Regions from separate parts of the Halomonas sp. THAF12 genome, predicted to be linked through region 4. Evidence: predicted binding sites of a transcription regulator. Region 4 holds the regulator's gene; each other region holds the start of a gene.
What was found. The regulator FNR, encoded in region 4, switches genes on or off when oxygen is low (the NO sensors DNR and NnrR bind a similar motif). The targets are predictions, from matches to a motif close to TTGATNTANATCAA.
Positions count from the first base shown of each region.

Region 1: the regulator FNR is predicted to act here: its motif matches at 2,600-2,613, upstream of ccoM (cytochrome c oxidase subunit CcoM).
Region 2: the regulator FNR is predicted to act here: its motif matches at 2,829-2,842, upstream of clpB (ATP-dependent chaperone ClpB).
Region 3: the regulator FNR is predicted to act here: its motif matches at 2,170-2,183, upstream of FIU88_RS02625 (DUF427 domain-containing protein).

Region 1 is NZ_CP045399.1:2,451,663-2,456,532, forward strand. It holds gene FIU88_RS11285 (proline--tRNA ligase) at 1-1,622, shown strand, start outside; gene FIU88_RS11290 (lytic transglycosylase domain-containing protein) at 1,762-2,313, shown strand; gene ccoM (cytochrome c oxidase subunit CcoM) at 2,416-2,538, opposite strand; gene FIU88_RS11295 (peptidylprolyl isomerase) at 2,819-3,325, opposite strand; gene rfaH (transcription/translation regulatory transformer protein RfaH) at 3,369-3,911, opposite strand; gene FIU88_RS11305 (MFS transporter) at 4,061-4,870, shown strand, end outside.
Region 2 is NZ_CP045399.1:3,365,978-3,370,847, reverse strand. It holds gene FIU88_RS15590 (NAD+ synthase) at 1-13, shown strand, start outside; gene FIU88_RS15585 (outer membrane protein assembly factor BamD) at 118-930, opposite strand; gene rluD (23S rRNA pseudouridine(1911/1915/1917) synthase RluD) at 1,081-2,040, shown strand; gene pgeF (peptidoglycan editing factor PgeF) at 2,051-2,806, shown strand; gene clpB (ATP-dependent chaperone ClpB) at 2,973-4,870, shown strand, end outside.
Region 3 is NZ_CP045399.1:567,430-572,299, reverse strand. It holds gene FIU88_RS02630 (hypothetical protein) at 1-1,569, opposite strand, end outside; gene FIU88_RS02625 (DUF427 domain-containing protein) at 1,739-2,083, opposite strand; gene FIU88_RS02620 (5'-methylthioadenosine/S-adenosylhomocysteine nucleosidase) at 2,288-2,944, shown strand; gene FIU88_RS02615 (GNAT family N-acetyltransferase) at 2,977-3,420, opposite strand; gene FIU88_RS02610 (nitronate monooxygenase family protein) at 3,608-4,696, shown strand; gene FIU88_RS02605 (ion transporter) at 4,826-4,870, shown strand, end outside.
Region 4 is NZ_CP045399.1:3,011,341-3,016,210, forward strand. It holds gene FIU88_RS13990 (sulfite exporter TauE/SafE family protein) at 1-119, shown strand, start outside; gene FIU88_RS13995 (hypothetical protein) at 208-1,173, shown strand; gene fnr (fumarate/nitrate reduction transcriptional regulator Fnr) at 1,254-1,997, shown strand; gene ttcA (tRNA 2-thiocytidine(32) synthetase TtcA) at 2,266-3,177, opposite strand; gene FIU88_RS14010 (exonuclease domain-containing protein) at 3,263-3,883, opposite strand; gene FIU88_RS14015 (putative nucleotidyltransferase substrate binding domain-containing protein) at 3,903-4,870, opposite strand, start outside.

The DNA of each region.
Region 1 (4,870 bases), 560 kb from region 4:
TGATCCGCCGCCTGACCTCGGGGCTCTATACCTGGCTGCCGCTGGGCCTTCGCACCCTGCGCAAGGTCGAGCGCATCGTCCGCGAGGAGATGGATCGCGCCGGCGGCCAGGAAGTGCTGATGCCGGCCGTGCAGCCCGCCGAGCTGTGGCAGGAATCCGGCCGCTGGGACCAGTACGGCCCCGAGCTTTTGCGCCTCAAGGACCGCCACGAGCGTGACTACTGCGTCGGGCCGACCCACGAGGAAGTCATCACCGACCTGGTGCGCCGCGAGATCGCCAGCTACAAGCAGCTGCCGTCTAACTTCTATCAGATCCAGACCAAGTTCCGCGACGAGATCCGCCCGCGCTTCGGCGTGATGCGCTCCCGCGAGTTCGTGATGAAGGACGCCTACTCCTTCCACATCGACGAAGCCTCGCTGATGGACACCTATCAGGTGATGTACGACACCTACGTGCGCATCTTCACCCGCCTGGGGCTCGACTTCCGCCCGGTGATCGCCGACAACGGCTCCATCGGCGGCACCGGCTCCCACGAGTTCCACGTGCTGGCCGACTCCGGCGAGGACGACATCGTGTTCTCCACCGAGTCCGACTACGCCGCCAACATGGAGAAGGCCGAGGCGATGGCGCCCCAGGGCGAGCGCGACGCCCCGCGCGAGGAGCTGCGCCTGGTCGACACGCCGGATGCCAAGACCATCGCCGCGCTGGTCGAGCAGCACGGCCTGCCGATCGAGAAGACCATCAAGACGCTGATGGTGCACGCCACCGAGGGCGGCCTGATCGCGCTGCTGGTGCGCGGCGATCATGAGCTCAACGAGGTCAAGGCCGAGAACCTGCCCGAGGTGGCGAGCCCGCTGACCATGGGCACCGAGGAAGAGATCCGCGCGGCGGCCGGCGCCGGCCCCGGCTCGCTGGGCCCGGTGAACCTCGAGATGCCGGTCGTGATCGACCGCAGCGTGGCGATGATGAGCGACTTCGGCGCCGGCGCCAACGTCGACGGCAAGCACTACTTCGGCATCAACTGGGAGCGCGACCTGCCGCTGCCCAAGGTCGCCGACCTGCGCAACGTGGTCGAGGGCGATCCTTCGCCTGACGGCCGGGGCACGCTGTCGATCAAGCGCGGCATCGAGGTCGGCCACGTCTTCCAGCTGGGCCAGAAGTACAGCGAAGCGATGAATGCCACCGTGCTGGACGCCAACGGCAAGGCCGCGCACCCCTGGATGGGCTGCTATGGTATCGGGGTGAGCCGGGTCGTGGCCGCCGCCATCGAGCAGAACCATGACGACGGGGGCATCATCTGGCCGGACGCCATCGCGCCCTTCCACGTCACCGTGGTGCCGATGAACGCCCACAAGTCACAGCGCGTGCGCGAGGAGAGCGAGCGTCTCTATCAGGAGCTCAGCGCCGCCGGCTTCGACGTGCTGCTCGACGATCGCGACCTGCGCCCCGGCGTGCGTTTCGCCGACCAGGAACTGATGGGCATTCCCCATCGCCTGGTGGTCGGCGACCGCGGACTGGACAAGGGTGAACTGGAGTACAAGGGACGCCGTGACAGCGATGCCACCATGGTCCCCGCCGGGGACATCCTCGCCTTCCTGCACGAGAAGATCGACGCCCGCTAAGCGGCGGCCGACGGCCGCCCTGGCGGCGGCCGCCTCCCTGCTGCTGGCGTCGCCGCTCGCCGCCCAGCCCCTCGACGGCCAGGCGGGCAGCGACTTCCTCGATGCCCTCTCCGTGCGCCCGGTCCCGGACCGGGCGCCGGTGGTTAGGGCCCTGCCGCCGCTCCCCACCACGCTGCGCCCGACCCTGGACGGCGCCCGGCGGACGCCGCGCTCGCCCGCCGAGGTGTGGGCGGCCCGTCAGTGGATCAACGACATGGCACCGCGCCTGGCGCGCTACGTGCCCGATGCCGATCGTCGCCAGACGCTACTGACCCGCATCCATCAGGAGGCGAGCCTGGCCGGCCTCCCGCCGGCGCTGGTGCTGTCCGTCATTCAGGTGGAGAGCGCCTTCCGCGCCGAGGCGGTGTCATCGGCCGGCGCCGTGGGGCTGATGCAGATCATGCCGTTCTGGATCCGCGAGCTCGGCCTGCCCGCCGACGACCTCAAGGATCCCATCCGCAACCTGCGCTATGGCTGCACGATACTGGCCCACTACCTGGCGGTGGAAGACGGCGACCTGACCCGCGCCCTGGCCCGCTACAACGGCAGCCTGGGCAAGACCTGGTACCCCGAGCGGGTGATGCGCGCCCTGTCCCGACGCTGGACGCCCGCGGCCCCCGGCCTGCCCGAGCGCCTGACCGCCGACCGCTGAGCGTCCCCCCTCTACCGAACGACGGCACAAAAAAAGGCCGGCCCCGAAGGGTCGGCCTAGTGGGGGGTAGCCCCCCTCCCCTGACGACGGTGGAACGGTGGATCAGCGCTTCTTGTTTTCGCGACGATGGTGGTCGCGGATGACGAAGGCCACCCAGCCGCCCATGAAGGCGATCATCATGCCGACGGTGGCAAGCCCGAAGATCACGGCATCGTCCCAGTACATGGTGCTTGCCTCCCGTCGCGATGTGATGGCCCCACTCTAGCGGCCCGTCCCGGGCGATACGCTGATCTGGGTCAAGTGCGCCACCCGGTGTGAACAGGCCGGCCGTACGGGCTTGATCCAGGTCAGATTCACGCTCGCGACGCTGCCGCTGGGAGCTCCTCGGCCCCGGAAACGATGCCGCGTCGCGCCGAAGGGAAGGAGGGGCAAGGAGGAGGGAGAGAAACGGGGGAAACGCGGCCGCGCCGAAGGGCGACGCGGCCGGCGCTCTCGAGCCGAGGGCTCAGACCATCTTCTTGTCTTCGACCTGATCCGGCGTGGTGCCCGGCGGCAGCGGGTGGCCCTTGGCGAGCTCGGCGCGGGTGGCCTCGCGCACCTCCAGCACCTCCAGACGATAGTGCAGGTGGCGACCGGCCAGCGGATGATTGGTGTCGATCCGCACGCCGTCGTCGCGCACCTCGAGCACGGTGACGATCTCCGGGCCGTCATCGCCCGGCGTCTGGAAGCGCATGCCCGGCGCGAGATCGGGCACCGGGAAGGCCTCGCGGCCGACCTCGCGCACCAGCGCCTCGTCGCGCAGGCCATAGGCCTCGGCGGGGGCCAGGGTCACCTCGAGCTCGGCGCCGGCCTCGCTCCCGGCCAGGGCCTGCTCCAGCCCGGCCATCAGGTTGCCGTGGCCGTGAAGGTATTCGAGTGGCTTCTGGCGCGCGCGGGAGTCGTCGAGGACCTGGCCGTCCTCGTCGCTCAGCACGTAGTGCAGGGTCACGACCCGCTGGGGGGCGATGGTCATGGGGCCTCCGGTACTGGGGAATGAAAGATAGGGTTAAAGGGCATCAGTCGCGACGGCGCAGTCGGGAGACGGGCATCTCCAGACGCTGCTGCTGATGCAGCATGTTGAGCAGCACGATGGCGCGCTCCTCGCCCTTGTGGCTGGCGAAGACCGCCTGCAGGTCCTTGAACGGCCCCTCGGTGATCTCCACCGCCTCGCCGGCACGGAAGTAGACGTGGGCGACGTCGTCATCATCCTGGCTGGCCTGGCGGCGCAGGGCCTCGATCAGCCCGTCGCCGACCGGCACCGGCATGTCGCCGCCGAAGGTCACGAGCTTGAGCACGCCGCGCGTCGAGCGGATCGGCCGCCAGTTGCTGATCAGCCGGTCGAGGCGGATGAACAGATAGTAGGGAAACAGCGGCTCGCTCACCCACTCCAGCTTGCCGCGGCGCTTCTTCTGCACCTCGAGCACCGGGTGAAAGACCTCGTAGCCCTGGTTGCCCAGGTGCTCGGCGGCGCGGAAGGACTCGCCTCCCTTGCACTGGATGGCATACCAGCGGGGCACCGCATCCTCGGTGGCCTCGAGAGAAAGGTCGTCATCACGCATGTCGTCGATCGTCTCTGGCTGGTGTCGGCGCCGGGGCTCTGCAACAATCGGCGGCGCGTGCCACCGGTGTCGTCGGCCCCGGTCGAGACCGGGATTTTAACATCGATGGCCCGGCACGTGCCCTGACCCATCGCAAGGAGAGCCCCCTCATGCCGACCCCCACCGCGCATCGCAGCTGGCGCAGCGCCCTGTCGGTCTACCTGCGTGCCCCGGTGCTGACCATGCTGTTCCTGGGCTTCTCGGCGGGCCTGCCCTTCCTGCTGGTGTTCTCGACACTGTCGGCCTGGCTGCGCAGCGACGGCGTCGAGGTGGCCGCGATCGGCTTCTTCGCCTGGATCGGCATCCTCTACTCGATCAAGTTCTTCTGGGCCCCGGTGGTCGACCGGCTGGCGCTCCCCGGCCTGACCCGCCGGCTCGGCCAGCGCCGCGGCTGGATGCTGCTGGCGCAGGCGATGATCGCCGCCGGCCTGGCGGGGCTGTCGAGTCTCGATCCGCCGAACCAGCTGCCGCTGGTGGCGCTGTTCGCGCTGCTGGTGGCCTTCGGCTCGGCGACCCAGGACATCTCCATCGACGCCTTTCGTATCGAGTCGGCGCCGGAGGACCTGCAGGCGGCCATGGCCTCGACCTATATCATCGGCTATCGCGGCGGGCTGATCGCCGCCGGGGCGGGAGCGCTCTACCTGGCCTCGCTGGTGTCCTGGCACGTCGCCTACCTGGCGATGGCGGCGCTGATGGCGGTGGGCATGGTGACGGTGCTGGTGCGCCCGGAACCCGAACGCCAGGCGCTGGGCGTCCAGCTGATCCATGAGCCGCGGGTGCGGGCCTTCCTGCGCGCCAGCCGCGGCCGGCCGGCCTGGCTGCGCCGCCTGGGCGCCTGGGTGATCGGCGCGGTGGTCTGCCCGTTCACCGACTTCTTCGGTCGGCACGGGCTCAAGGCGCTGTGGCTGCTGGCCTTCGTG
Region 2 (4,870 bases), 350 kb from region 4:
GCCCGGCGAGTGAGGCCCGCCGCCCTCGGGCGGCGGCCCGCATGAAGGCGACATGAAAAAGCGGCGCTGCCCGGAGGCAGCGCCGCTTTTTTGCTTTTTATCGTCCGCGCGAACCGGTCAGGCGGTGATCGGGTCCGCCTCGACGTACTGCGGATCGAAGGTGCGGCCGTCGAGGCGCTCGTGATCCGGGGCGTTGTCGATCAGCACGCGCAGGGTCTCGCGGGCCCGCTCGGTCATGTCGAGGCCCAGATAGCCCTCGACCATGGTCGCCAGGGCGTCGCGGGTGGCCTGCGCCTCGGGATAGCGCTCGATGACCCAGCGGCCACGCTCGACGGCCGCCAGGTAGGCGCCCTTGCGCAGGTAGAAGTCGGCCACCTGCAGCTCGTGGCGGGCCAGCAGGTTGCGCAGGTAGACGATGCGCTGCTGGGCGTCCGGCGCGTACTGGCTGTCGGGGAAGCGCTGGACCAGCTCGCGGAAGTCGGAGTAGGCGTCGCGGCTGGCGCCCAGGTCGCGCTTGGAGATGTCGATCAGGCGCAGCCCCTCGAGGCTGAAGCGCCCGGCCTGCCAGGCGGAGAGGCCCCGCAGGTAGTAGGCGTAGTCGACCTGGGGATGATCCGGGTGCAGGCGGATGAAGCGGCTGGCCGCGGCCCGGGCCTGCTCCCAGTCGTCGGTCTGGTAGTAGGCGTAGACCAGTTCCAGCTGCGCCTGCTCGGCGGTGTCGCCGAACGGGAAGCGGGTGTCGATGGCTTCGAGCCGGTTGATGGCGGTGGTGTAGCGTCCGCCCTCCAGGGCCGAGCGACCCTCGTCGTACAGCTGGCGTTCCTGCAGGTCAGGCGCTTCCTGCTCGTCGGCGGTGCTGGCACAGCCGGCCAGCAGGGCACTCGCCAGCAGCATGACGGCCAGGCGGGGTCCGGTCGTGATAACGCGCATCGTGATCCTCGTGTCAAACAACCCTGGGTGGCCGTGCTAGAATCGGCCCGAATTCGCCCACTATAAAGCACCTCGTGGCAAAACGCAGTCACCGCGCCGAGCGCGCTGCCGCGGAGCGCTCCACCGCCCAGACGGATGATCATCGAGTCCATGTCCCAGACCTTCGAAGCCCAGCACCGCGTCCCCGAGCACATGGCCGGCCTGCGCCTCGACCAGGCCGCCGCCGACCTCTTCTCCGACTTCTCCCGGGAACGCCTCAAGGCCTGGATCAAGGAGGGCGCGCTGACCCTGGACGGCCGCCCCGCCAAGCCCCGTGACAAGGTCTACGGCGGCGAGGCCGTGGCGCTGACCGCCACCGTCGAGGACGATTCCCGCTTCGAGCCCGAGGACATCCCGCTCGACGTGGTGTACGAGGACGACGAGGTGATGGTGATCGACAAGCCGCCCGGCCTGGTGGTGCACCCGGCCGCCGGCAATCCCGACGGCACCCTGCTCAACGGCCTGCTGCATCACTGCCCCGAGCTGGCCGCGGTGCCGCGGGCCGGCATCGTGCATCGCCTGGACAAGGACACCAGCGGGCTGATGGTGGTGGCCAAGACCCTGGGCGCCCAGACCGCGCTGGTGGAACAGCTCCAGGCGCGCACCGTGTCCCGCGAGTACGACGCCGTGTCGGTCGGGGTGATGACCTCCGGCGGCAAGGTGGACGCGGCCATCGGTCGCCACCCCAAGGACCGCAAGCGCCAGGCGGTGACCGCCTCCGGCAAGCCGGCGGTGACGCACTACCGGGTGGTCGAGCGCTTCCGCGCCCATACCCACGTGCGCTGCAAGCTGGAGACCGGCCGCACCCACCAGATCCGCGTGCACCTGGCGCACCTGCGCTATCCGCTGATCGGCGATCCGGTCTACGGCGGGCGCCTCAAGCTGCCGGCCGGTGCCGGCGAGACGCTCAAGGAGGTGCTGCGCGAGTTTCCGCGCCAGGCGCTGCACGCCCGCAAGCTGGCCTTCGTGCATCCGACCAGCGGCGAGACGCTGACCTTTCGCGCGGCCCTGCCGGATGACATGCTGATGCTGCTGGACTTCCTGCGCGAAGACCGCGAGACCCGCCGCTAAGGAAACCGCGATGAGCGATGCCCTCGACCTGCGCCCGACCCTGATCCGCCCCGACTGGCCGGCGCCGCCCTCGGTGGCGGCCTGCGTCACCACGCGCGAGACCGGGCCCAGCCAGGGGCGCTTCGCCGCCTTCAATCCGGCCCAGCACGTCGGCGACAACTCCGCCCACGTGGCGCTGTGCCGCCGCCAGCTGCAGAAGGAGGTCGGCGACGACCGGCCGCTGCTGTGGCTCGATCAGGTCCACGGCGCCCGGGTGCAGTCGGAATATCTCGAGACCCCGCCCGAGGCCGACGCCTCGGTGGCCCTCGACCGTGGCCACGCCTGCGTGGTGCTGACCGCCGACTGCCTGCCGGTGTTCTTCTGCGACCGCGACGGCCAGCGGGTCGGCGTGGCCCACGCCGGCTGGCGCGGCCTGGCCGGCGGCGTGCTCGAGGCCACGGTGGCCGCCATGGGCGTGCCGCCCGAGTCGCTGATGGCGTGGCTGGGGCCGGCGATCTCCAACGCTCAGTTCGAGGTCGGCCGCGAGGTGCGCGAGGCCTTCGTCGCCGTGCAGCCCGATGCCGCCGAGGCCTTCGTGCCGAGCCCCTATCGGCTGGGCCACTACATGGCCGACCTGTACAAGCTGGCGCGCCTGCGACTGGAACGCCTGGGGCTCGCCCACATCAGCGGCGGCCACTTCTGCACCTCCTGCGAATCCCGCTTCTATTCCTACCGCCGCGACGACGGCGCCACCGGCCGCATGGCCAGCATGATCTGGCTGCGCTAGCTCGGCCTCGCCGGGCGCGAGCTTGACCCATATCAATCCTCCGGCGTTTCCTCCGGCGGCCGACTTGAAAGCCGGCCATCCTGACGCCACTTAAGATGTCAAGACCCATGACATTGGGACAGGCGGCGCGTCCGAATCGCGTCGCTACCCCGACGGAGGACATTCCATGCGAATCGACAAGTTCACCGCCAAGCTGCAGAACGCCGTGGCCGACGCCCAGTCGCTGGCCGTGGGCCACGGCCATAACCAGCTCGAGCCCGGGCACCTGCTGCTGGCGCTGCTCGATGCCACCGACACCGGCGTCAAGGCGCTGGTGCAGAAGGCCGGCGCCGACGCCGCGCGGTTGCGCGACGGCCTGGTCGGCCACCTCGACGACCTGCCCAGGGTCGGCGACTTCGACGGCGAGGTGCAGCCGTCCCGCGACCTGATGAAGCTGTTCAACCTCACCGACCGCGAGGCCCAGAAGCGTGGCGACCAGTACATCGCCAGCGAACTGGTGCTGCTGGCCGCGCTGGAGATGCGCCACGCGGTGAGCAAGCTGCTCGGCCAGGCCGGACTGAGCCGCAGGGCGCTGGAGACCGCCATCGACGACGTGCGCGGCGGCGAGAAGGTCAGCGATCCCAACGCCGAGGAGAGCCGCGAGGCGCTGGAGAAGTACACCCTGGACCTCACCGAGCGGGCGGCCAGCGGCAAGCTCGATCCGGTGATCGGCCGCGACGACGAGATCCGCCGCACCGTGCAGGTGCTGCAGCGCCGGACCAAGAACAACCCGGTGTTGATCGGCGAGCCCGGCGTGGGCAAGACCGCCATCGTCGAGGGCCTGGCCCAGCGCATCGTCGACGGCGAGGTGCCCGAGGGCCTCAAGGACAAGCGCGTGCTGTCGCTGGACATGGGCGCGCTGCTGGCCGGGGCCAAGTTCCGCGGCGAGTTCGAGGAACGCCTCAAGTCGGTGCTCAAGGAGCTGGCCCAGGAGGAGGGCCGGATCATCCTGTTCATCGACGAGCTGCACACCATGGTCGGCGCCGGCAAGGCCGAGGGCGCCATGGACGCCGGCAACATGCTCAAGCCGGCGCTGGCGCGCGGCGAGCTGCACTGCGTGGGTGCCACCACCCTCGACGAGTATCGCCAGCACATCGAGAAGGACGCCGCCCTGGAGCGCCGCTTCCAGAAGGTGCTGGTCGACGAGCCGAGTGAGGAAGACACCGTGGCCATCCTGCGCGGCCTCAAGGAGCGCTACGAGGTGCACCACGGCGTCGACATCACCGACGGCGCCATCATCGCCGCGGCCAAGCTGTCGACCCGCTACATCACCGATCGCCAGCTGCCCGACAAGGCCATCGACCTGATCGACGAGGCCTGCTCGCGGATCCGCATGGAGCTCGACTCCAAGCCCGAGCAGATGGACCGCCTCGACCGCCGGCTGATCCAGCTCAAGATGGAGCGTGAACACCTCAAGAAGGAGACCGATGAGGCCTCCAAGAAGCGCCTCGACGGCCTCGAGGAGCAGATCGAGGAGCTCGAGCGCGAGTACGCCGACCTCGACGAGATCTGGAAGGCCGAGAAGGCCAGCATCCAGGGCGCGGCCCAGTTCAAGGACGAGCTCGACCGCGCCCGCATCGACCTCGAGCAGGCCCGCCGTCAGGGCGACCTGGGGCGGATGTCCGAGCTGCAGTACGGGGTGATCCCCGAGCTCGAGCAGAAGATCGCCGAGTCCAGCGACGCCGAGGCCGATACCGCCAAGCATCAGCTGCTGCGCTCCAACGTCACCGAGGAGGAGATCGCCGAGGTGGTGTCGCGCTGGACCGGCATCCCGGTGTCCAAGATGCTCGAGGGCGAGCGCGACAAGCTGCTGCGCATGGAGGAGGCGCTGCACGAGCGGGTCATCGGCCAGGACGAGGCGGTCACCGCGGTGGCCAACGCCGTGCGCCGCTCAAGGGCCGGGCTCGCCGACCCCAACCGCCCCAACGACTCCTTCCTGTTCCTCGGCCCGACCGGGGTGGGCAAGACCGAGCTGTGCAAGTCGCTGGCCGGCTTTTTGTTCGACACCGAGGAGGCCATGGTGCG
Region 3 (4,870 bases), 1.4 Mb from region 4:
ATCTTTCAGAAGGTTTTCTAAGTCCCCACCAATAGATGCGGCACTTCCTTTTCTTGTTCTTGTTATTTGGGTATTTACACTGCCATTACTGTACAGATCAGAAAACTTACCATTTACTCTTTCTAATAACTGCTGATGAGTAAAAAACATATTGCCTAGGTTTTTTATCCCTTGACCCACGACATCATGCAACTTACTAGCAGATGTAGTAGGGCTTCCATGCTTAGAGTGAACAAATGAAATGCATGATTCTGAAAGATTCAAAGTGATATGATCAGCCCATTCTATTCCAAGATCATCACAAAATATGTAATCATCATTTTTATGTGCATCCTCAACGAGATAAAACATAGAGTCTACATCGAAGTTTGTATGTGTAGTAGAGAATGTACCTTTTTCTGACGTAACTCCCCCCATATTTGCCTGAGGCTGCAATATATCGAGAATGCTATTTATTTCTGAGACTCCAGATTGATCCTCAAAGCATGCCCCCATGAAATACATATACTTTGGGTCTGTGAAAGTTATACTATAGAAACCATTTTTCACTATATACTTCTGTAATGGTATGTCTTTTCCATTTTCAATAACTCGGAATTTGGTGAGCATCTTTGAACTTATTGTTAATGTTTTTTCATTTCTACGTATTTTTGAGCAGCCCTCTCTTCCTATGACTTTATCTTCGCTATCAATTTCATAAACTTTTTCCAGCTCTGAGAACAGCTTGTTTGTCACTCGCTCAGAAACAAGTATATTGCTTCCTTTCTTACTTCTATATTTCAGAGGTAAAGAATCGCTTTTTATTCTTTCATAAAGAAGTGAGCTTTCAATTAGTATTGCGTTTGGCTCACATTCAGACAAAACCTCTTGCAACTCTACTTTCTTTGCGAAAGAGTCAAGGAATTCATTCTCACTGGCTGATTCCAGTAATTGTATTTGGCTTTTTATCCAAACAGCTATATCATCAACTGATTTTCTTTGTGAAGATTCAACAACACGTCCAGTACCAGAAATTGATTTAATAGAAGAACCTTGCCTTATCTTCAAGTAGAACGGTATAGACCTCCCGGCCGCATGAGTTGATAATAGACCTTTCAGATCCGCTGCTTCATAAGATCTAGATCTTAGAGCCTTATCTGAAATAGTCATATTCCTTAACGCAAGTTTTTGATATTCCGCATTGTCTCCAAATGTTTTGCCAAGCTCACTACTACCTACTAGGCTGAAGTATTCTTTTATTTTTTCTGTTATGCTTGAGCAGCTTTTCTTTAATACAGCCAAATACCCATCAATTTCAATTAAAATAATGTATGCATGAATTTTGTCTTCAAGGGCTTCATCAATAAAGTACACTGGCCTAACTGAAGGAAATACTTTAATTGAGTATATATAGTTCAGTTCATGCTCTTCAACGCTTTTCTCTTGTCTAAAAACATCAATGATAAAGCCCGCATCTTCATCAATGTTGCTTGATGCTTCATTGAGAATATCTTCAATAACTTCATCGATTATCTCAACTTTTGGAGTGTAAAATTGGGAGTTTTTCGTGAGTTCTAATCTATCAGGCATCTCGACACCTCCTTGTAGTGGTGCTAACAGGAATTAGATAGCCGGCTCATTTATTGACTTGAACGCGCCGGCTTTATTTCCTGGGCATCGGGATTAAGCCAGAAGCCACCATCCCCTCGCGCAGCAGGCTGCGCTCCTACGAAAGCCGTAATGGAGCACTTTTGGCGTGTCATTCCACAATCTCCGTCACCTTGTCCGTATCAAACGCCAACCTCCCGGCAACCGCCTGAACCTCATCGTTAGGCCGTTCATAGCTCCAGGCCACATCGGCGATATCGGGCAGGGAGTAATAAGTGCTATCGCCCTTGAACGGGCAGTGGGTGACGGTGGAGGAAATCGACAGCTTCGCCATATCCACATCCTCTTTCGGGATGTAGTGGCGGTGTGGATAGCCTTTCTCGCGCAGTTCGATGGCGTTGCAGGTATCGGCGATCAGGGTGTCGCCAGCACGTATGCGCACGCGCCGGGAATGCGGATGCAAAGTGATACGGGATTCGGTGGAGTGATCGGCCATGGCAGTCCCTTGCTGGTTGGCTGATCACTCAGCCTAGAACGAGGGATCAAGAATGTCACCGCTTGGTGACAATTTCACTTCGGCTTTTGATCTAGATCGATCTTGCGGGAACGACCCTCTCGCTTCTCTCAAGCCCTCGCCCGCTTGGCGCCAACGCCTCTGCCCGCCATGATGGTGGCCTTTATAGCTGCGGGAGACTTGGGGATGAACCAGACACCACGCGCACCGGCGCCGCTGACCACGCTCGGCGGCCGCTCCGTGCTGTTCGTGATGGCGGCGGACGCGGAATACGGCCCGCATCTGCGGGAGCGTTTCACGCCCTTCATGACCGGCGTGGGGCCGGTGGAGGCGGCGGTGGAGCTCACCGCGGCGCTGGCGGAGCTTGCGGCGCGCGGGCAACGGCCGGACCTCGTGGTGTCGCTGGGCTCGGCGGGCAGCCGGGCGCTGGAGCAGACCGAGGTCTACCAGGCCACCTCGGTGGCCTACCGCGACATGGACGCCTCGCCGCTCGGCTTCCAGAAGGGCGTCACGCCCTTCCTCGACCTGCCGGACATCCTGCCCCTGCCGCTGCGCATTCCCGGGATTCCCGAGGCGTCGCTCTCCACCGGCGCCAACATCGTCTCGGGCGCGGCCTATGCCGCCATCGCCGCCGACATGGTGGACATGGAGAGCTACGCCTGCCTGCGCGCCTGCACCCGCTTCGGCGTGCCGCTGGTGGTGCTGCGCGGCATCTCGGACGGCAAGGCGGAGCTCAACCACGTCGACGACTGGACGGAGTATCTCCATGTGATCGACGAGAGGCTGGCCGCCGCGGTGGATAGGCTGGGCGAGGCGCTCGGCGAGAGCTTGTTACCGGGCTGAGGCGTCACCGTCGAGGCCAGGGGCGCGGCGCGTCACGGCGTGGGCACCAGCGCCATGTGCAGCAGCGGATAGGGCTTGCCCAAGCCGTCGAGCGGCGAGCGGTCGGTGACGGAAAACCCCTTGTGGCGGTAGAAGCCCAGCGCCTGCGGGTTCTGTTCGTTGACGTCCACCCGGGAGGCGTCCTGGGCGGCCACCGCGTCATCCAGCAGCAAGGCGCCGATGCCGGCGCCGCGCGCCTGGGGCGCGACGAACAGCATCTCGATCTTGCCGCCTTGCACGCCGCAGAAGCCCAGGATGTCACCGCCCTCTCCTTTGACGCAGGTCAGGTCGAGGGCGCCGAAATACTGCTCATAGATGAGCGGCTTCAGTTCCAGCAGGTCGTCTTCCCGCAGGAAGTCGTGCGTTGCCCTGACCGAGGCCTCCCAGACCTCCAGCAGCTCGCGGTAGTCTTCCTTTTCCACACTCTCGACGTACATCCCACACTCCCCTGTTTCTTGTTCCCTATCCGCCATGGCGTCGTGCGCCGCCTCGTGGCGGCCGGGTCGAGACAAGGGCCCGGCGCTCGGGCGACGTCGCGGCGGCTGGCGCGCCGATAAAAGACGCCATGCCGCCCACTGCTGTCAACCGACGCCACCGTATCCCGCACTCGTGGAGGCCATTCCCATGACATCGTTGAATCCCCTGACCGACCGGCTGGGCATCCAGCCAATCCTCCAGGCGCCCATGGCCGGCGTGGCCACGCCGGCGCTGGCGGCGGCCGTGTCGAATGCCGGCGGCCTGGGCTCGCTGGGCATCGGCGCCAGCGGCGTCGATAAGGCTAGGGCGATGATCGAGCGCACCCGGGCGCTGACGCCCCGCCCGTTCAACGTCAACGTCTTCTGCCATGCGCCCGCCGTGCGCGACCCGGCCCGGGAGGCGGCCTGGCTGTCGCACCTGGCGCCGCTGTTCCGGGCATACGATCGCGAGCCGCCGGCGGGGCTCGACGAGATCTACCGCAGCTTCGTGGAGGACGAGGCGGCCTTCGAGATGCTGCTCGAGACGCGCCCCGCCGTGGTCAGCTTTCACTTCGGCTTGCCGCCCGAGGCGCGGATACGCGCGCTGCGCGAGGCCGGCATCTACACGCTGGCGACGGCGACGAATCTGCGGGAGGCGAGAGAGATCCAGGCAGCGGGCGTCGACGCCATCGTGGCCCAGGGCGATGAGGCGGGCGGGCACCGTGGCTGCTTCGATCCGGCGGCGGACGATGAGCGGCTGAGCACCGCCGTGCTCGTTCGCCGGCTGGTCAGGGAGATGGACCTGCCGATCATCGCGGCCGGCGGCATCATGGATGGCCAGGGCATCCGCTCGGCCCTGGCGCTGGGCGCCTGCGCCGCCCAGCTGGGAACGGCCTTCCTGCTGTGCCCGGAATCGGCGGCCAACGAGGGCTACCGCGTGGCCCTCAAGAGCGAGCGCGCCGAGACGACCCGCATGACCACGGCGCTATCCGGGCGCCCGGCGCGCGGCATCCTCAATCGCCTGATGCGCCATGCCGAGGCCACGCCCGATGCCACGACCGGGGCAACGCTCAGGGTCAGGCCGCCCGCCTATCCGCTGGCGTACGACGCGGCCAAGCGGCTCAACGCGGCGGCGGCCGAGCGCGGCGATCATGACTTCGCGGCGCACTGGGCCGGACAGGGCGCGCCGCTGGCGCGCGAGCTCCCCGCCGGCGAGCTGGTGAGCCGCCTGCTTCGGGAGTGGCGAGGCGGCGCCTGACGGCACGGGCACGGCCGTTCCCCGAGTGCCCGGCGGCGGCGCCGTCGTTGGAGACGCCCGGGGTGCCGAGGAGGGATCGAGGCTTTAGGATGAGAGGCGACCCTTCGGCATCGAGCTCAAGGAGGCGCCATGCCTGCCACGCGCACGACCTCGCCCGCCCTGGAACGGGCCCAC
Region 4 (4,870 bases):
CGGCCACCCGCACCCTGGCGGCGCTGGCGATCATCGGCTTCGCCCTGTGGCAGCTGTGGGGCCTGTGGCCGGGCGCGATGGAGATGGCCCACGACGCCGGGCACGCCGGGCATCATTGAGCCGCTAACGCCCGCACGTTTGACCCAGCGCAACACCCCTGGGGGCCGCGAGCACTAGCCTGACGACATGAACGCTCGGAACTCCGCCATGTCCGTCACCCTTCCCGCCGACTTCGGCGCCGACGACTACGCCGCGGCGCTGACCGCCAGCAATACCCAGGCCCGCCCGCTGTCGCTGCATCTGCGCCTGCCGCTTCGCCACGACGTGGATGCCCGCGGCGACGGCAAGGGCATGGATCCCTTCGAGGTCGATCTGGCCCGGCTCGACCGCGAGATGGTGCTGGTGCGACGCTGCCTGGCGCCGGAGCGACGCCTGGAGGCCCTGCACTGGGGAAGCGGCCTCCCGCCTTCGCTGACCCTGTCGCAGATGAGCGGCCTCGTCGACCGGCTGGCCTCCCGCTTCCCCTTCGAACCGGGGCGCCCGCGCGACTTCACCGTCGAGCTCGACCCCCACGCCACGGATCTGCTCACCCTGCGTCACCTGGAGGCCCTGGGCTTCAACCGGCTGAAGCTGATCATGCGCCTGCCCGCGGCCGGCCGGCTGGACGCCCTGCCCCGCCTGCAGTCACGCGTCGAGCCGCTGCTCGACGAGACCGTGCGCATGGGCTGGCACTCGCTGAACCTGGTGCTGATCGTGGCGCCGACGATCCCGCCGCGGGAGGCCGTCGCCGCGCTCGCCGCGCTGCTGCCCATGTCGCCGCCGCGCCTCTCCCTGCGCCCGGAGCCCGCCTGGCAGGAGGGCGAATCGACGCTGCCGACGGCGCTGCTGGCCCGGGTCGACGAACGCCTGGCCGAGGCCGGCTACCGGGCACTGGGACACGGTTCCTACGCCCGTCGGGGCGCCGCCCTGGAGGATGCCCTCGCCCAGGCGCGTCGCGAACGGGCGCGCGACCGACTGGGGCTCGGCACCGGCGCCATCTCGCGGCTGCCCGACGCCGTGGCCTGCAACGCCACCTCGCCCCGGGACTACGCGGCGGCGCTGAACGACGGTCGGCTCGCCACCGCCTCGGGGCGCTGGCGGAATGCTCGCCCGCCCGGCCCCGGCCTGACCTGAGACTCGCCCAAGGGATGCTATGCCCGAACCGGGGCTATCCGCCATAATGGGGGAGGCAAGCCCCGATCAAGGAGGACAGCATGCCCGACACCGCAGCCGGCCGGCGCCGTTCCCTGCTGCACGAGACCCGCTGCCGGACCTGCAGCCTGAGTTCCCTGTGTCTGCCCCTGGCCCTCGAACTGGAGGACCTCGACGAGTTCGATGCCATCATCCGGCGCCGACCGCCGCTCAAGAAGGGCGAGTCGCTGTTCCGCCAGGGCAGCCCCTTCACCAGCGTCTACGCGGTGCGCTCCGGCAGTCTCAAGCAGGTCACCAGCGAAGGCGGCGGCACGGATCAGCTGACCAACTTCTACCTGCCCAGCGAACTGGTGGGGCTCGACGGCATCGACGAGTCGAGCTATCCGGGCTCGGTCATCGCGCTCGAGACCACCACCGTGTGCGAGATCCCGTTCGACCGCCTCGACGCCCTCTCCGAGCGCCTGCCGGAGCTTCGTGCCCAGCTGTATCGCAGCATGAGCAAGGAGATGCGCGACGACCGCCGCATGATGCGCCTGCTGTCGCGCAAGACCGCCGACCAGCGCCTGGCCACCTTCTTCGCCAGCCTCTCCGATCGCTTCCGCCGCCGCGGCTACTCCGCCTACAGCTTCCGCCTCTCCATGTCCCGGGCCGACATCGGCAACTACCTGGGCCTGGCCGTGGAGACCGTCAGCCGCATCCTGGGGCGCTTCCAGCAGCAGGGCCTGGTGGCCGTGTCCGGCCGCGAGGTGAACATCCTCGACCTGGACGCCCTGGCCGAGCTGGCCGAGGAAGAGGGCTGTCGCTGACGGCGCCAAGCGCCAAGCGCCAAGCGCCAAGCGCCAAGCGCCAAGCGCCAAGCGCCAAGCGCCAAGCGCCAAGCGCCAAGCGCCAAGCGCCAAGCGCCAAGCGCCAAGCGCCAAGCGCCAAGCGCCAAGCGCGGCAGAATGATGTCATGGCCATTGTTGACGTCAACGAAGAAACCCACAGGACTCGACGTCCCGTGGGTTTCTCATCGGCTTCCTCGACATCTGCCGCCCGTTACTGAGCACCCGGGCGCTTGCCGCTAGGCGCTACTCACTCGTTATGCAGGTCGATGCGATCGGCCTGCATCTTGGCCTGCTTGTCCTCCAGCCCGGCGAAGTCGAACAGCTCGCGGTCGGCCAGCTGCGAGGGCGCGACGTTGGTGACCGCCTTGAACATGCTCTCCAGGCGGCCGGGATGCTTGGCCTCCCACTCGGCGAGCATCTCCTTGACCACCTGACGCTGCAGGTTGGGCTGCGAGCCGCACAGGTTGCAGGGAATGATCGGGAAGGCCATGCGCTCGGAGAATTCGGCGATGTCGGCCTCGCGGCAGTAGGCCAGCGGGCGGATGACGATGTTCTTGCCGTCGTCGGAGAGCAGCTTGGGCGGCATCGACTTGAGGCTGCCGCCGAAGAACATGTTGAGGAACAGCGTCTCGAGGATGTCCTCGCGGTGGTGCCCGAGGGCGATCTTGGTGGCCCCGATCTCCTCGGCGTAGCCGTAGAGGGAGCCGCGGCGCAGCCGCGAGCAGAGCGCACAGGTGGTCTTGCCTTCCGGGGTCTTCTCCTTGACCACCGAGTAGGTGTCGCGCTCGAGGATGTGGTAGTCCACGCCGAGGCCGTCCAGGTACTCGGGCAGCACGTGCTCGGGGAAGCCGGGCTGCTTCTGGTCGAGGTTCACCGCCACCAGCGAGAAGTTCACCGGCGCGTTGCGCTGCAGGTTCCGGAGAATCTCCAGCATGGTGTAGCTGTCCTTGCCGCCGGACAGGCACACCATCACCTTGTCGCCCTCGCGGATCATGTCGAAGTCGATGATCGCATTGCCGACCTGGCGCCGCAGGCGTTTCTGCAGCTTGTTGAACTCACGCTTGGCCTTGGCGTCGGGCGCCTCGGCGGACGGGGTCGACGGCTCGGCCGAAGCGGCCTCATCGGCGGGACGGGGATCGAAGGTCACGGCATCTTGCATGGTCGGGGCGCTGCCAGGGCATCGGGGAAAGGGAAAGGGCGCCTATCCTACCACCCTGCCGCGAGACTGGCGACGTGGTGCCCGCTCAGCCGCTGCGACGGGCGAGCACCGCATCGCGGTCCAGCCGCAGGTGCATCAGGGCGGTGGTCACGGCGGTGCCCAGCACGCTGTGACGCCCCATCAACGGCACCTCGAGCTGCTCGGCGACCCGCTCGAAGGCCGGCGCCACCTCGAGCCGCGAATGGTGGTGATGGCGCTGGTAGCGCTGCACCAGATCGATGCCGGCATTGGGCAGCTCGAAGCCGAACCGGGCGCGCAGCTGGCGGTTGAGCAGCGCCAGATCGCGGTCCAGGCGCCAGCCCACCAGCGGCCGGTTGCCGACGAAGTCGAGCAGCCGCGCCAGCGCCTGGTCGATCGACACGCCGTCGTCGAGATCGATGCCGCGCAGGCCGTGGCGGCGCAGCGTCTCGGCGTCCACGCCCTCCGGGCGCGCCAGCCTGAGCTCCAGCGACTCGCTGGTCAGCACCCGGTCGCCGCGCAGCCGCACCGCGGCGATGGCCAGCGGCTCGGCGCCGCGCACGTCGCCGCCGGTCGACTGCACGGCCAGCGCCACCAGCTCCTCCCCGGTATAGGGACGGAACAGCCAGCCATACTGGCCATGGGCGTGGCGGTGACGGTCGACCAGGCGGCGCAGGGTCTTGAGCATGTCGATGTCCTTGTCGTGATCAGGCGTATTCGAGGTGATAGCGGTGAGAGAGGCGCTGCTTGAAGTCCTTGACGATATGCAGCGCCTCCCGGAGCAGGTCGCGCTCCAGCGACGACAGCGACTGCACCACCACCCGGTCCGGCTCGCCACCGTCGTCTTCGCCATCGCCGGCGAGGCGCGCCAGCTGCTGCTCGAGGCGCAGCTCGGTGAACAGCGACAGCGCCTCGCCCAGGTCCTCGGCGAAGCGCTCCTCGAGCCGGCCGTCGGCCGCCAGGGCGTCGAGCCGCTCCAGGGTCCCGGTGGCGAGGATGCCGCGCTCCAGCGCCATGACCCGCACGCCGTGCACGATGGGGAAGATGCCGCCCTTCTTGATGTCGATGCCGTGCTGCGGCTTCTTGAGCGAGCCGAACAGGGTCAGCGGCGTGGAGAAGCGCAGCACCGGACGGGCGAAATAGGAGAGCAGCAGCTCGTCCCTCGACGCCGCCTCGAACAGCGCCGCCCTCACCCGCTCGAGCAGCGCCGGATTGCCGGCCACGGCATGGGCATCGAGCATGATCGCCAGCTTCATCAGGCTGTCGCCGTCGCGGGCCTCCACCCAGCGCGCGATGCGCGCCTTCCACTGGCGCTCGGTGCCGACCCAGTCGGGGTTGGAGACCATGATGTTGCCCGGGCAGCGCGGATAGCCCAGCCGGACCAGGGTCTCGGTGAACTCGGCCATGCGCTCCATGCAGTCCGGCCAGTCGAGGGCATCGTCGAGGATCAGGCCGTTGTCCTGGTCGGTCTTGAGCATCTGCTCGCCGCGCCCCTCGCTGCCCATCACCATCAGGCAGCTGTCGCGCTGCCGCCGCTCGGGCATCGAGAAGCCCCAGGCCTTGTGGATGATGCGGCCGTTGAGCGCCGCGAGCAGGCCCATGGCGAAGCGCAGCTTGACCCCCTGGGCCATCAGCGCGCCGGCCAGCTCGGCGGTGCGGCGGCTGGCGACGGCGA